Regions from separate parts of the Neobacillus sp. GCM10027624 genome, predicted to be linked through region 2. Evidence: riboswitches for the same ligand, from Rfam matches in the RefSeq annotation. Region 2 holds a riboswitch; each other region holds the start of a gene.
The links. A riboswitch is a leader RNA that binds a small molecule or an ion and turns the genes downstream of it on or off. The one in region 2 is predicted to bind cobalamin.
Positions count from the first base shown of each region.

Region 1: it holds a riboswitch for cobalamin, as region 2 does, so the genes downstream of both, metE (5-methyltetrahydropteroyltriglutamate--homocysteine S-methyltransferase) here and ACFQZ9_RS27715 ((2Fe-2S) ferredoxin domain-containing protein) in region 2, are expected to answer to the same signal.
Region 3: it holds a riboswitch for cobalamin, as region 2 does, so the genes downstream of both, ACFQZ9_RS09440 (DUF4430 domain-containing protein) here and ACFQZ9_RS27715 ((2Fe-2S) ferredoxin domain-containing protein) in region 2, are expected to answer to the same signal.
Region 4: it holds a riboswitch for cobalamin, as region 2 does, so the genes downstream of both, ACFQZ9_RS10965 (ribonucleoside-diphosphate reductase subunit alpha) here and ACFQZ9_RS27715 ((2Fe-2S) ferredoxin domain-containing protein) in region 2, are expected to answer to the same signal.

Region 1 covers NZ_JBHTHD010000010.1:68,289-72,375, forward strand. Annotated here, with positions in the region: gene ACFQZ9_RS14775 (bifunctional 2',3'-cyclic-nucleotide 2'-phosphodiesterase/3'-nucleotidase) at 1-111, shown strand, start outside; gene ACFQZ9_RS14780 (small acid-soluble spore protein H) at 165-344, opposite strand; gene ACFQZ9_RS14785 (hypothetical protein) at 476-775, opposite strand; cobalamin riboswitch at 903-1,098, shown strand; gene metE (5-methyltetrahydropteroyltriglutamate--homocysteine S-methyltransferase) at 1,395-3,683, shown strand; gene ACFQZ9_RS14795 (acyl-CoA thioesterase) at 3,762-4,087, shown strand, end outside.
Region 2 covers NZ_JBHTHD010000023.1:156,219-160,305, forward strand. Annotated here, with positions in the region: gene cobJ (precorrin-3B C(17)-methyltransferase) at 1-800, opposite strand, end outside; gene ACFQZ9_RS27715 ((2Fe-2S) ferredoxin domain-containing protein) at 853-1,239, opposite strand; cobalamin riboswitch at 1,370-1,551, opposite strand; gene ACFQZ9_RS27720 (hypothetical protein) at 1,813-2,535, opposite strand; gene ACFQZ9_RS27725 (Uma2 family endonuclease) at 2,568-3,131, opposite strand; gene ACFQZ9_RS27730 (class I SAM-dependent methyltransferase) at 3,112-3,705, opposite strand.
Region 3 covers NZ_JBHTHD010000003.1:880,081-884,167, forward strand. Annotated here, with positions in the region: gene ribE (riboflavin synthase) at 1-52, shown strand, start outside; gene ACFQZ9_RS09430 (bifunctional 3,4-dihydroxy-2-butanone-4-phosphate synthase/GTP cyclohydrolase II) at 76-1,269, shown strand; gene ribH (6,7-dimethyl-8-ribityllumazine synthase) at 1,306-1,776, shown strand; cobalamin riboswitch at 1,900-2,087, shown strand; gene ACFQZ9_RS09440 (DUF4430 domain-containing protein) at 2,224-4,038, shown strand.
Region 4 covers NZ_JBHTHD010000006.1:93,611-97,697, reverse strand. Annotated here, with positions in the region: gene ACFQZ9_RS10965 (ribonucleoside-diphosphate reductase subunit alpha) at 54-2,321, opposite strand; cobalamin riboswitch at 2,587-2,786, opposite strand; gene ACFQZ9_RS10960 (phosphotransferase family protein) at 2,910-3,725, shown strand; gene ACFQZ9_RS10955 (RNA polymerase sigma factor) at 3,773-4,087, opposite strand, start outside.

The sequences.
Region 1 (4,087 bases), on a different contig from region 2:
TTTGAATCCTCACCGATTGCACAAAAATACCTTGGACAATTCCCGAATATTAAATATATTGGGCCATCCGATGGAGGATTTGCAAAGTATTCGGTGGATTTGACGCAATAAGAGAGATCTTTAAAATAAAAAAGTGCAAACTTCTAGAAGTTTGCACTTTTTTATTAAGATTCCATTAGGCTTGATACAGAAACGCTTTGCTTTTGATTAGGCTGATCTAAAGGATGAATAGTAGCAGTGCCATTTTGTTGGTCAACATGCTCGATATAAATCCGAGTTCCGTTATACATAACATTTGCCATCGTAGTTGAATTGGCAATATCTTGAGCTCTTTGTGCGTCCATCAATCGAACCTCCTTTTCCTTTAACAGTATCCGCCTAATCACAAAGTATATACGCCTATTTATGTAGGTGTGTGGTGTTTCGACAAAATTCGAGTGGTGCCTGTCACCACCCGAATTTTGTCGAAAGCTATTTACTCCCTGACCCCGTCTTTGAAGTTTTTGTTCCAGTGTTTGTCACCGGAGTGTTCGAAGTCTTGGATGGTGCGTTCAAGGACGTCGAGGACCCATTTTTTTGTTTCGTTTACGGTGTCGTAGAAGGCTTTTTCTGCGATTCCGGAGGTTTTGATTCCGGCTAAGGCGTTTGAGGAACTCAGACGGCGATGTTCATCTGCTTTTTTGTCGAACTCGTCAAGGACATGCTGTACGAACTTACCGAGGTCTTTGTGTTCCTGTGTAATCCGCTGCTGGATTTCCCGCAATCTCTTGTCCATATTTATTTTCCTCCTTGATTCGAGAGTGATTTATTATATTAAGAAACCTGAAAAATCATGGATTAGAATCTCATTAAAAATTGCAATTTTTGGATGATTTGCATTATGATGGTAGAGTACTTGTTTAATTGAATAAGTGGGAACAGGTTCCTTGAAGCTTGGTTTCAAGGATGAAAAGGGAAGCTCGGTGCAAGTCCGACACGGTCCCGCCACTGTAAAAGGGAAATCAACGCAGTTTTTTGCCACTGATCGAGATGATTGGGAAGGTATGCGGCTGGTGATGATCCTTAAGTCAGGAGACCTGCCTGTTTCGACAACGCTGAAGACCTACGGGAAATAGGGAGGTGTTAGATTGGCTGCTGCTGATAACAGGGCGACGTATGTCGCTATCGATATTAGGCATTTCTAACTTTCTATTGGAACGTTAGAGATGCCTTTTTTTATTTTTAAAAAATAGCTTTCTGGGGTTGAAGACAAAAATGGCCCACTGATCTGGGGAATGTGTCTCCGAAAAGGTCGATAGGCGACAGAAATAGGTGCGAGGCGAGTCAAAATGTCGGCTATAAGTAACGCTGCGCGAACACTATGTTATTTTTCAAAAAGAGTAGGAGGAATTAAGATGAAAAGCAGTAATCTAGGGTACCCGCGCATTGGGGAAAAACGTGAATGGAAAAAGGCTTTAGAAGGATTTTGGACCGGGAAATTAGGAGAATCAGAGTTTCTTAAGCAAATAGAAGAAATTCGCCTCCACCACCTGCAAAAGCAAAAAAATCTAGGAATCGAGTGGATTCCTGTCGGGGATTTTACTTTTTATGATCATATGCTAGACCTAGCCGTAATGTTTGGCTGCGTGCCGAAAAGGTATAGTTATGAAGGTCAAGGGCCCGTTCCACTTTCAACCTATTTTGCAATGGCCCGCGGCAGTGAAAAAGCGGTCGCCTGTGAAATGACAAAATGGTTTAACACGAATTACCATTACATTGTTCCGGAGCTCGGGGAAGTTATACCTACCTTAACCGAAAATAGGCCGCTGCAAGCCTACCGGGAAGCTCGGGACAAACTTGGAATTCATGGAAAGTCAGTCCTAGTCGGACCTTACACGTTCTTAAAGCTATCAAAGGGATATGAGCCGAAACAATTGCCTGCACTTATTTTACAGATTGTCCCGTTGTACGCACAAATTTTACAAGAGCTGGCGGAAGAGGGGGTAGAATGGGTACAGCTAGATGAACCAATTTTGGTTACCTCTATCACAAAAGATGAAATGAAAACTGTTGCTTATATTTACAAACAACTGCAGGAAGCTGCGCCACAGCTGCGGATTATGCTGCAAACCTATTTTGATGCGGTTGAATGGTATCAGGACGTTATCGATTTACCGGTTGCGGGGATTGGACTGGATTTTGTCCATGGTTTGGAAAGGAATCTGCAGGCCCTCGCTACGTTTGGATTTCCAAAGGATAAAGTCCTTGCTGCTGGGGTGATTGATGGTCGAAATATTTGGCGTGCACATCTTTCTGAAAAAAGAAATTTAGTTGATGCGATCAAAAAGATTGTCCCTCAGGAACGATTATGGTTGCAGCCTTCGTCGAGCTTATTGCATGTGCCAGTTACGATTCAGCATGAAGGGAAGTTAGACCCAGTTATAAAAGAGGCTTTAGCTTTTGCGGATGAAAAGTTATTGGAAGTACACTGTCTGGTTGAAAGTGTTCGTGACGGTATTAAAGGTGAGGCGTTCGCGTTAAGCGAAGGGGCACTCAAACGTTTGAACCAATCCCCAGCAAGAAACTGTGAGGAAGTTCAGGAAGAGGTGTCGCGCGTCTGGTCTCAGCAGGTTGAGCGGGCTGCTACCTTTGAAGAACGTCGCGAAAAACAAAAGTGTTGGAAGCTGCCGCTGCTGCCGACTACGACAATTGGAAGCTTTCCGCAAACTTTGGAAGTACGTCAAGCACGGAGAAAATGGCGCAAGGGAGAATGGTCGACGGAACAATATGATTCGTATATTCAAGCGGAGATGGGGAAATGGATTGGAATCCAAGAAGAAATGGGCTTGGATGTACTCGTTCATGGCGAATTCGAGCGCACGGATATGGTTGAGTTTTTTGGAGAAAAATTAGGCGGATTTACGTTCACGGAAAACGGATGGGTTCAATCCTATGGCTCGCGTTGTGTGAAGCCGCCCGTGATTTACGGTGATGTGGAGTTTTTGCAACCGATGACGGTTAAAGAAAGTGTGTATGCCCAGTCGCTTACGGAAAAACCAGTCAAGGGCATGATTACAGGGCCTGTCACGATTCTGAATTGGTCGTTTGTTCGCGACGATCTGCAGCGCTCAGAGGTTGCTTTTCAAATTGCTCTTGCGCTGAGAAAAGAAGTGGAAGCCCTTGAGACGGCAGGGATTAACATGATTCAGGTGGATGAACCGGCACTTCGCGAGGGGCTGCCACTGAAGAAATCTGCTTGGGAACACTATTTAGAATGGGCGGTAAAAGCTTTCCGGGTAACGACCTCGACGGTAGCGGATACGACACAAATTCATACCCATATGTGTTATTGTGACTTTCATGATTTTATTGAACCTATCGATCAACTGGATGCGGATGTCATTTCGATTGAAACTTCACGGAGTCATGGAGAGCTAATCTCGACATTCCATCAACATGCCTACCATAAAGGAATTGGCTTGGGGGTATATGACATACATAGCCCAAGAATACCTTCATGTGAAGAAATTGTCGACGTCATCGCCGGCGGCCTAGCAGCCCTTGACCCAGCCCAATTCTGGATCAACCCCGACTGCGGCCTGAAAACCAGAGGAACCGAAGAAACCATCCAATCCCTGAAAAATATGGTAGAAGCCACACATTTGGTCCGTGAACGAATGACTGTGTTAGAATGGTTTAAGTGATTCGACAAAATTCGGGCGGTGCCTGTCACCACCCGAATTCTATCGAAAGAATGATGAGGGGGTGGGGTTTTCGTGACCCTGGAAAAATTACCGATACAGAATTCAAGGACGATTCAGACGCGTCTAGTTTTTCCGCCGGATACGAATCATTTGGATACGATTTTTGGCGGGAAGGTGCTTGCGTATATTGATGAGATTGCGGCAATTGCAGCGATGAAGCATGCGAATTGTGCGGTTGTGACGGCATCGATTGACTCGGTGGATTTTCTATCTTCCGCCAAGGTAGGGGATGCATTGACATTAGAGGCGTTTGTTACGTATACCGGGAGAAGTTCAATGGAGGTGTACGTAAAGGTAACAGCGCACAACCTTATCACAAATAAAAAGACCTTAACAACCGAATC
Region 2 (4,087 bases):
TTTTGTAAACGCTGATGCGGTTTTAAGGGCTGAATAGCCTGATTTAATGTATATTTCCGTTGATAACCGCGCGGGGTAACCATTAAGTCATCATAGAAAAAAGTAGAAGAGTTTCCAATGATCACAGTGGTTAACATCCCAATTTCATGGTCAAGCATGTCTTGTAAATTGGTCATTACAATATTTTGACTGTCTCGGTACGCACTTTTCACTAATCCTACCGGGGTTTCCGGCAAGCGATATTTTAATAGAATCCTTTGCGCTTCAACGATTTGTCTTGTTCTTCTCCCGCTTTTTGGATTGTAAAGAGCGATTACAAAATCCGCTTGTGCAGCTGCTTCAATTCTTTTCTCAATTAATTTCCACGGTGTTAAATGGTCACTTAAACTAATGGTGCAAGCATCATGCATGATTGGAGCTCCTAGTAAAGCCGCACAGGAGTTAATGGCGGAAATTCCTGGTATGACTTCGACTTCCACCCCTGAATCCTTTTTCCACCCTTTTTCAATCAATACTTCATAAACGAGTCCTGCCATTCCATAAACACCGGCATCACCACTCGAAATCACGGCTACTTTCTTTCCCTGTTCTGCTTGTTTGAGCGCTTCTTGAGCCCTGCTTACTTCTTCTGTCATTCCCGTACTAATAAGTTGTTGCCCTGTTAATAACCCCTTGATTAAATCCACATATGTTTTATATCCAATGATGATATCGCTTTCTTGTATTGCTTCTCGTGCTCGTTCGGTTATATGTTTGTAATCTCCCGGGCCAAAACCGATAACCAACAATTTCCCTTTCATCCTGATCTTCCTCCTTTCCATAATTCAAGACCTAGAAATCGTTCAATCTAATTCATGACACTGTCTTTTTTACAGGCTTTACGATTCCTTCAATGCATTCTGAATTCTCCGGTTGTTTAAATCCTTCCCCATCAAATTGATAAATGATATGATCTTGCATTAAGGCTCCACCTAATAGATGTTGCTTAACAATTCTACTGCCTACTTCCGGTGTAACATCCTTGTACCAGGTTCCATCCGGATAAACAACGGCAACTGGAGCATCCTTGCATCTACCATTGCATCTTGTTCTTGTTGTATGTATGAATGCGTCCAAATCCAGATTGCTAATCTCGTTGCGAATGGCCACTGTTGCTTCCTCCCCCCCTTTTCTCATGCAGCTGCTGCCGTTACAAATAAGTACATGGTGTTTCGTTCCATTTAAATTCCAGGTCGTCATAAAACACTCTCCCTTTGATTTTTAAGACAAAAAAGCACCCCTATGAATATAGGGGTGCAGATTAAATACACACAATAAAGTATAATGTTGGTATTTTTCAGCACTACTACCTATATTCCCGTAGGTTTCATGAAGCAAATAGGACAAGGCAGGTCTCCTGACTCAGGTTCATCATTTCATTACGTCTTCCCGAAAAAACTTCAGTGACATTTGCAATGAAACTCCTCATAACAGTGGCGGGTACCGTGACGGATTCTAACCGTACTTCCCTTTTAAGCGCTGTTTTAGCGCACCTTTTCCTATTACTATTCAATTTTTATAAAAAACTTTTTCCCTTTATTTCACAAAAGAGGTTGTAATAAAAAAGATATTAATTTTTATTTTGATTGTTTAAGGACATTTTTTATAATAGACTATCAATCACCCTATATCAAGTTTTCCAAGGATTTTTTTAGCAAAATTTTCTCAAAATAGATATATTATCCTAAAAAAACATCAATAAATTTCCGATGATTATAATTGGATGGATAAATTTTCACAAAAAAAACAAAAAAGTTTTATGGAATAGAAGAATTATTTTGGAGGTTTTTTTTCATGAGTTTCTATGAAAATAAGTCTTTCGATTTGCAGCATAGCGGAAAGTACGTGAAGAAAAGTTTCGTGTGGAGTCGAATTTTTTGAAAATCTTTCATAATAGTAGTGTACATGTCTGGCTATATCGATTCTTGCTTCATAATCAAAATGGTAAAAATCAACAATCGGAGCATGTAAACCTTCTCCTAACGGGATTAGCGTCCCCACAACAACTTCCCCATTTTCAGGAGGGATTGCAAGCGGGTCACACACAAGTACATCAATTGTTTTTTCTGTTAAAATATCAACTACAACAAAGAAACGATCATTATATTTATAGCCAACATAATAGAATTTAGGGATTGCCTTCCAATATTCCCTTAACCATGATTCAATCACAGGTCCCCTATCCAACCCTCGATCCTTTTCAGCTAAATATTCAGCAATGCAGCTTTCACTATAATTGTAGTTGGCATCATACACAATTCGCCACCAAAATAAATTATGCAGCAAAATATCTTTTTTCTCTTCCCTCGTTTTAAGTTCTTCTACATATTCCTCTAAAAAGGGAGCAACCTCATGAAAATAGGCATCTAGCGTAAAGTCCATAAAATCGCTAAAGGTATCCAACATCTTTTCCCTTAACTCCTCAGAAACAGGATAATCCGGCCGAAAACTTTTTGTATTTGTTCCTGACTGTGCAAACTCAATAATCTTCTCCACAGTTTTCATCTCCATCATGTAAACCAATCCTTTCAATAAAATAGATCTTTTAAATCCACGCTAAAACCATCTAAAAATTTCGATGTAACTGTTCCGCGCTCCGTTTTCAAATCGTGCTGGTCATACATACCTTCACTATTAAGAGAATAAACCGTTACAGAATTCAGCATTGGATTAACAATCCAATACTCTTTGACACCGTAATTCATGTAAATATTTAATTTGGTAATTAAATCATGGGATTGATTAGAGGGGCTTAATATTTCGACAAGGAGGTTGGGAACTCCAATATAGCGTGCTTCTGTAAAACCACTTTTATCACATATAACACTGAGATCTGGGATAACAATGTTCGTTCCTTCCACCCCTTCCTTATTTAATTCGATATCAAATGGGGCATGAAATACCTCACAAGGCTTCCCTTCCAAGAAATGATCCAATTTGATAAGAAGTTTTCTTGATAATCGTTGATGTTTTGTCGTAGGGGAAGGTGACATATAGACAAATCTGTCAATATATTCTAAAATTCCCTCTGAATTTTCTCGAATTTTAAAATAATCCTCTACAGGTATAGAATCATTCCGATATAGGGTCATGATTTACCACTCCTTTTACTTTTCTAGCAAAGATGGTTTGCCGTCCCTCTTGTTCATTTTCCTCAAATAAAAGCACTTTCCAGCCTCGAAATTCTTCTAGCAGCTCTTGAGGCTCTAGTTTATATTGTTTTGATATCCCCTGATTCTCGTTTTGCGATTTAAGATAATAGGTTTCAAAAAACAAATAACCTTCTTCTTTTATAAACTTCTTCAACATGGGAAATAACGATCTATCTAGATAATAGGTAATGACCGCTAAATCAATGGAATTGTCTTCCCATCTAAGATTGTTCAATTCCGTCAAATCACATACTTGTGGTATGATATTGCGTTTATCCTTTGCAGCCTGTTCTTGAAGATAGTTAATCGCAACCTCAGATATGTCAATGGCTTGAACCTGATAGTTCAAACTTGCGAGATATAAGCTGTTTCCTCCTAGACCGCAGGCAAGATCAAGGGCCGTTCCGCCATGAAGATAGGGATATAGATTTTTTAATCTTGGATTTGGCGCGTGCACATCTAATTTTTTTAGGCGATCTTGATGTTTAATATTCCATTTTGTTCTAGTGTCCATGGAAAAATGGCTCCTTATAACTGATTTAAGAATAAATGATAGAAATAGGAATAAACAGTAGGGTGAAAATCCAGGAGATTTGAGGAAAGTAAATGGAAGTTGAACGTCGAGTAGAATTTAATAAGATTACTGTTTAATTATAACATCCCATTTTGTAGAATGTTCAAGTCGTTTAATCCTTCACAAAATTGTAATATATTTTACTGCTCCTTCCGATTATATGGATAAATATGTTCTTAATTTCTCGTATCGGGTAAAAAAATAGCCGGCCGAAATGAAAAGAGATTGTTACACTTGTTCTCTTTTCCTATTGCATTGACCGACTATTGGCTAGCTAACTAAAAAGATTCACGAAATAAGGCTTATCAGGATCACTATTTTG
Region 3 (4,087 bases), on a different contig from region 2:
AGGAGCATCCGGCATAACAGCTCAATTTTTAGCTGATAACGGATTTGCCTAAATAATAGAAAGGAGTGATGATAGATGTTTAATACAATTGAAGAGGCTTTAGAAGATTTAAAACAAGGAAAAGTTGTCATTGTCTGTGATGACGAGGATCGGGAAAATGAAGGTGACTTTATCGCCTTAGCGGAGAAAGCAACACCAGATGTAATAAATTTAATGGCTACCCATGGAAGAGGATTAATATGTGTACCAATTCAAGAGGAATTGGCGCAAAAGCTTGATTTGTTCCCGATGGTATCGGTTAATACGGATTCACATGGTACAGCTTTTACGGTAAGTATCGACCATAAATTTTCAACAACTGGAATTTCTGCGTTCGAGCGTTCCGCAACGGTTTTAAGTTTGCTCGACCCAGAATCAAAACCTTCAGATTTTAAAAGACCTGGGCATGTTTTCCCGTTAATCGCCAAAAAAGGCGGGGTTTTAAGAAGAACTGGGCATACGGAGGCGGCAGTTGATTTAGCAACATTATGTGGGGCAAAGCCGGCAGGTGTGATTTGTGAGATTATGAACGAAGACGGCACAATGGCACGTGTTCCTCAACTACGAAAAATTGCTGATTCGTTAAATGTAAAATTAATTACGATTAAAGACTTGATTGAATATCGCAATAAAAAAGACCAACTTGTCAAACGTGAAGTGGAAATTAATTTGCCAACTGAATTTGGGAACTTTAAAGCGGTTGGTTATTCCAATCTTGTTGATAATAAAGAGCATGTTGCATTAGTAAAAGGGGAAATCGATCCTGAAAAACCGATTCTTGTCAGAGTTCATTCCGAGTGTTTAACGGGGGATGTTTTTGGTTCTTACCGATGTGATTGTGGTCCTCAGCTTCATGCGGCGTTGAGCCAAATTGACAAGGAAGGTAACGGAATCCTGTTATACATGCGTCAGGAAGGCCGCGGCATTGGTTTATTAAATAAACTAAGAGCGTATAAGCTTCAAGAAGAGGGATACGATACCGTTGAGGCAAATGAAAAGCTTGGTTTTGGAGCGGATCTCAGAGAATACGGGATTGGCGCACAAATATTGAGGGACCTTGGGGTTAAACAAATGCGTTTATTAACTAATAACCCTAGAAAAATTAAAGGTTTAAAAGGATATGACCTTGAGGTTGTCGAGCGTGTTCCGCTACAAATGGAAATGAGAAAAGAGAATGCGAACTACCTTCGAACAAAGCACGACAAATTGGGGCATCTTTTACATTATTAAGAAAGAAAAAAATAGGAAACAAATGGAGGAAGCAGCATGGGACATATTTTTGAAGGTAATTTAGTTGGATCAGGATTAAAGGTAGGAATCGTAGTAGGCCGTTTTAATGAGTTCATTACAAGTAAATTATTGGGCGGAGCACAGGATGCCTTGAAAAGACATGGTGTCAGTGAAACAGACGTGGATGTTGCCTGGGTGCCAGGTGCATTTGAAATCACGTTAATTGCGCAAAAAATGGCGGAAAGCAAAAAATACGATGCTGTTATCACACTAGGAACTGTTATTCGTGGTTCTACTCCACATTTTGATTATGTGTGTAACGAAGTGGCAAAGGGTGTTTCTGCTCTCAATTTAAAAACAGGGATTCCAGTTATTTTTGGTGTATTGACAACCGATTCAATTGAACAGGCGATTGAACGTGCCGGAACAAAGGCAGGAAACAAGGGATGGGATGCAGCTTCAGCAGCAATCGAAATGGCCAACCTTTGCAGAACAATTGAACAATAATAATCAAAAAAGGCAAACACACTCGTTTGCCTTTTTCATTTAATTTAAACAAAGGGAATGTTACTCTGTCATTTCAAAAATATATACAAATGATAAAAAATATATAATAATAGATTTATCATAAAAAAATAGAAAAAAACAGGTGCTAAAATTATTAAAAAGTTTAGCTTAAAAGGGAAGTTTGGTGTAAAACCAACGCGGTCCCGCCACTGTATATGGGAGCAACCTATAAAATGTCACTGTCAATGGATGGGAAGGCGTAGGAAGCGATGACCATGAGTCAGGAAACCTGCCTGTTTATACAACACCGGAACCTACGCGGATAGGAGAGTGTTAAGCGTTAAAACGTCTCCTTGCGTTTAAACTTAACATCATCTATATACTCTCCTCCTCAAATAGGGGGATTTTTTTATGGGGATTTAGCTAACTAGAAAGGGAGAGACAAACATGTTTGGCAAACGTAAAAATTTGTGGATGGCGATACTTCTGGTAATTGCCTTATTCACAGTAAACTTTCAAACACCAGTAATGGCTGCAGCAGCCGGAAACCAAGGAAGCATTACCGTCATTGGTACGGATGAGACAAACCCATTATTGGCAGAACAAACCGTTACATACGATGAAAAAGAAACGGCAGCACAAGTTTTAGAAAAGGTCGTTGGTGAAAAGAATGTTGAATATACCCATTATGATTTCGGTGATATGATTACAGGAATTAATGGGTTAAAGGCAGAGGGAACAAATTATTGGGCTTTTTATGTGAATGGAGTAAATGCACAGGTTGGTGCAAGTTCATATGTAGTACATGATGGAGACAAACTAAGTTTCCGATACACAGACTGGAATAAACCATCAAATAATGTAGCTCTTAAAGTAGTAGATAATCAGAAAAAAACAGTAAACGACCTTAAAGCTGTTTCAATTATTGGACAACCAACAGCATTACAGTTGCTGCAAGTGGCTTTGGGAGCTGATAAGGTTGGTTTAAAGGATACAGATTGGGGTAAAATGATTGTTTCTATCAATGGCTTGAAGGCAGAAGACCCTTATTACTGGGCATTTTATGTGAATGGTCAGATGGCTTCAGTTGGTGCTGAATCCTATCAACTTAAAGCAGGAGATCAAATCAGCTTTCAGTTAGAGTCATGGGAGACCCCAACAAATGGCGGGGATCAGGGAGATACCGCTCCGACAGACAAACCTGCTACAGGTGAAAAGAATCCAGTAGTTGGTACAGTTTCGAATGCAACGATCCAAAAAGCTGTTGGTTCGGTTAGTGAATATATTCAAAAACATGAAATAAACGAATGGGAAGCAATTGCCCTTAAACAAGCAGGAAAAACAATCCCTTCAACTTATTTAGATAAAGTAAAAAAAACGGTAAAGGAAGAAAAAGGTAACTTTCGAAGGATTACCGATACAGAAAGATATGTTCTCGGAATCTTAGCGGCCGGTGGAGACCCAACGAATGTAGAGGGCTATAATCTTGTTCAGGCAGTCTATAATGGTAATGTTACAAAACAAGGATTAAATGGTGTTGCGTTTGCACTCCTTTCATTAGATAGCAATCAATTTAAAATCCCAACTTCAGCAAAGTGGACAAGGGAAAAGCTTGTCAACCTTTTACTCCAAAAACAAAACAAAGATGGCGGTTGGGCATGGGATGAAAGCCCAACAAGTGATGTAGATTCAACTGGGATGGTATTGAATGCTCTTGCTCCCTACAAATCAGATAAAATTGTAAAAGAAAAAATTAATTCGGCTGTGAATTATTTATCAAAAGAATTTAAAGACGCTAAAATCGATAATAGTACATCCGCATCCCAAGTGGTGATTGCCTTATCTTCATTGGGAATTGATCCAACCGGGACTCTTTTTTCTACAGACCAAAACAGTCTGATGCAATATTTATTGTCATTCCAAAATAAAGATGGCGGTTTCGGCTGGAAAAAAGGGGATGCAACAGATGCCTATTCCACTGTTCAAGGTTTTCAGGCCGTTGTTGCTTATAAGCTGTATACCCAAGGAAAAGGGTCAATATATCATTTACAATTAATGCCGCAAAAAACTAAAACGGTTAACAAAGAAACCGAAAAAGCTGCAACTGCAGTAGAGCAAACAAAAAGTGTTGCGAACAGAAACAATCAGGGGCACCACCTACCGGATACAGCAACAAATTCAGTAAACATTTTGGTAGCAGGGTTGTTATTGATATTAATCGGCCTTGCACTTTACATGAGGAAAAAGAAAATAAATGCATAATTAATTTTAACCTCCCTCCTGTATTTTACGGGAGGGAGCATTTTAAGAG
Region 4 (4,087 bases), on a different contig from region 2:
CTTCGCCTTCCCAGCAATTTTGTCCTTAACCCGTATAAAAAAGTCTATTTCCCCTAGCTATGACACGCTTCGCACTCCTCAATCTCAGCTTGAGACGTACTCCGGACATAATAAGTAGTTTTCAGCCCCTGCTTCCATGCCTCCAGATGAAGATTTAGTAACTCCCGTGCCTTAATATCATGACGAACATACAGATTAAAACTGATCGCTTGGTCGATATGGCGCTGGCGGGCAGCGTTTTGCTTAATACTCCAGACCTGATCCAAGTCATGCCGGGCCCGGCGGAAATACTCATACGTCACATGATCCAAATCTGGAGCCGTTACCTTGAACTTAAAGTTTTTCTTTTCCTCCGCGTACTCTACAGAATAAATTGGATCAATTCCATCCGTGGATCCGCCAATTTTAGCCGTCGAAGAATTAGGAGCAACCGCCATTAACCAGCCATTGCGAACCCCGAACCTCGAAACCTCCTGCTTCAATGAAAGCCAGCGATCCTTCACATATTTTTTTCGTTCAAAGTACGCACCAGTCTGCCACTCCGAACCCTCAAACTTGCTGTAGGCCCCTTTTTCTTTAGCAAGCTCAACCGAAGAACGAATCGTGTAATAAGCAATTTCCTCGTATAGCTCATCAGCTAACCCGACCGCATCCTCCGATTCCCAATGAAGTTTTTTCAAGGCTAGCAGGTGGTGCCATCCAAAGGTCCCCAGCCCAATTCCACGAAACTTTTGGTTCGTTAGCTGAGCCTGCCCGACCGCAATCGTATTTAAATCAATCACATTATCCAGCATCCGGACCTGAATCGGTATCAGCCGTTCCAATACATCCGCTGGCACCGCCTTTGCCAGATTAATAGACGATAGATTACAAACCACGAAATCACCAGGTCTACGGACAATGACAATATTTCCATCCTCATCAACATGCTCATTAACGACCCTAGAGGCAGACATGTTTTGCGCAATTTCCGTGCACAAATTACTGCAATAAATAGAAGTTCGCCCCGCCCCAAGAAGGTGCTTATTTGGATTTTGCCTGTTCACCTCATCTCGATAGAACATATAAGGAGTCCCGGTTTCCAGCTGCGAGACCATAATCCGGGCCATAATTTCCATTGCCCGATAAGTTTTGCGCGGAAGAAGCGGATTCCGGACAGCTTCCTCATATTTTTCGGTGAAATAAAGCTTGTCCTCCTCATCGTAAAAATCCTCCAAGCCAAGAGGCTGGCCAAACTCGTCCTTCCAGCCCATTATCTGCTTCACTTGATGCGGACAGAACGTGCACCACTGTCCAATACTTCTACCATTCTCGTCGACTTCTTCAAGCTTTTTCATAAATAAATCTGGGATCGCGACTCCTGTAAAAATATCATGAGCTTTGCGCCGCTCGTCGCCATTATTTGTCTTTAAATCAAGAAATCCATTCATAATATCCTTATGAAAAATATCGAGATAAACCGCGATGGCCCCCTGCCTTTGGCCTAACTGGTCAACGCTGACCGCTGTATCATTGATCAGCCGGATCCACGGCACAACCCCTGACGAATTGCCTTTAAACCCTTTAATATCGGAGCCAAGGGCGCGCACCTTGCCAAAGTAAATTCCAATTCCGCCGCCATCCTTACTTAATCTGGCACTGTCCCAATTGTTTAAATAAATCCCATCAAGCGAATCGTCAACGGTATCAATAAAACAGGAAGACAGCTGACCAAAGCTTTTTCCCGCGTTGGACAAGGTTGGTGTTGCCACGGTCATATAAAGATTGCTCATTGCCCAGTAGGCTTCTTTGACCAAAGCTAATCGTCGGTGGGGCTGCTCTTTTTGCATCAATGTCATCGCAATGACCATGAACCTTTCCTGCGGAAGCTCATACAAATTTCGCTCATAATCCTTGGCTAAATATCGATCGGCCAATAAAAATAATCCTATGTAGTTAAACAAGTGATCGCGTTCAGGTATGATTTCTCTGCCCAGCTGCTCGATCTCACCCTGCCCATAAGAATCCAATAGTTCACTAGAATAGATCCCTTTTTCCGTTAAAGTCCTAATTAACTGATAAAAGTCACCATATTGTTCCTCCTGTGAATAACCACGATTACGTGCTGCCTCCCTATATAATTCCTGCAAATACAATCGTGCAGCAACAAATGTCCAATTGGGCTGATCCATCGCAATCCGATTGAGAGCGTACATAAGAGCTTGCTGAGTTTGTTCTTTTTCCGGTGCATCTTGTATTTTTTGAACGAGTTCTGCAGTATCAAGACTATATTGCTCTGCTGCCTGCTGGATTACCTCGAAAACGTATTCTTTCGTGATCATTGAAAAATTCCTCCTAAAAATAGAAAAGTGTAAGCGCCTTGGTCAGCCCCGACAAGTGCTGGAGGACCTGACGGTGAAGTCGTTCTTTGACTTCATCGTCAGGGCCGAAGCAACCTCGAGGGGCTAGGCGCTGAAACTGGCCAATAAAAAAATCCGCTCGGGGCGGATTCGAGCGGATGAAACGACAACAGAAAAGAGGATTCAAGAAAGCATGCCTTCCTTGACCTAATTTGCCACCGTTCCAGCTCCCAATCCCCGAGGAAGTGAAACATCTCAAATTAGGACAGGTCTCCTGACTCATGCTTCTCCCTACTCTGAGCCCTTCCCGTATAAGCACCTGTTTTCACAAGAAACTTATACAGTGGTCATCGCTCATTTCGTCTGCATTTACAGTTGCGGGGGCAGCTCTGGATTCTCACCAGATTCCCTTTTAAGCCGTTTGGCATCCTAACTTAAGGCTAACACAATATGTAGTTGTTTTAATTCTCATTAAAATCAATATATAGTAATAGAATTATTTTTTCAAGTTTAATTGTTTTCGCTTCTATATATTGGTAATATTTATCTAAAAAAATAAGGTGATAATCCATGGCATTAGGGAAATTGATTGGGCGTGGAAACACAGCGGAAGTGTATGAATGGGGAGAAAATGAGGTCATCAAACTTTTTGATCTGCAAATTCCGGAAAGTCTAGTAGATGAAGAATATCAATCTAATATATTGATTCAAGATTTACAGCTGCCTTCCCCTCTCGTAAATGGGAAAACAGAAATAGATGGTAAGAAAGCAATTATCTATGAAAAAATAAATGGAAACAGTCTGACAAAACAGCTTACAAGGAATCCCTTTGCCATCCGAGGCAGGGCAAAACTTTTTTCACAATTACACCAGCAAATTCATAAAAAAGATGGCGCAGCCCTTCCGAAACAAACGACTTACCTCACAAGAAATATTCAACACACCAATTTATTAACCCCAGAAGAAAAGCAAGCGATTTGTGATTTTTTGAAACAACTGCCTGAAGGTCATCAGGTCTGCCATGGCGACTTTCACCCCGACAATATACTAGTCTCCAAGAATCAAGTTAAAGTGATTGATTGGATGACTGCAGCTTGCGGCAACCCTATTGGAGATATTGCGCGAACTTATATCATTTTAAAACATGCTTATTTGCCTAAAAACATGCCAGCTTTTGTGAGGGCCTCACTCGAGCGAGTCCGAAACAGATTTTGCACTTATTATCTTGAAGAATATCGGGAACAAACATTATTAACTTTAGAAGACCTCGAAAAATGGACCATACCTGTCATGGCTGCCCGGTTAATTGAGGGGGTTCACCCGGATGAAAAAGCGGTATTACTCCAGGAAACCCGCAATCTTCTAAAAAAATATTATTCTCATTAAAAAATGAGCCTGCCCTTCTAATGAGTGGCAGGCTCGTTTCCCATAGATTAAGCTGATACTTTTTCAGCGTATGCATGCTTCAGTTGCTTTCGGGCCCGATACAGACGGGTCTTAACGGTAGCTGCTTTAAGATTTAGCAGGCAGGCAATCTCATTTTCTTTTAAACCATAATGGATTTTCAAGATCAGCACTTCCTGAAATTCCTTTGATAAACAGCCCATCGTCTCATTTACCTCTTCTTTAAAGAGACGGATTCCAACCTCTTCCTCGAGATTTTCCCCGGACCGTTCCAGCCCGATGACCGGCTCCATAGTCGCAGGGTCAACGAGCATCAAGCCCTTTCGTTTTTCCACTCGTAAAAA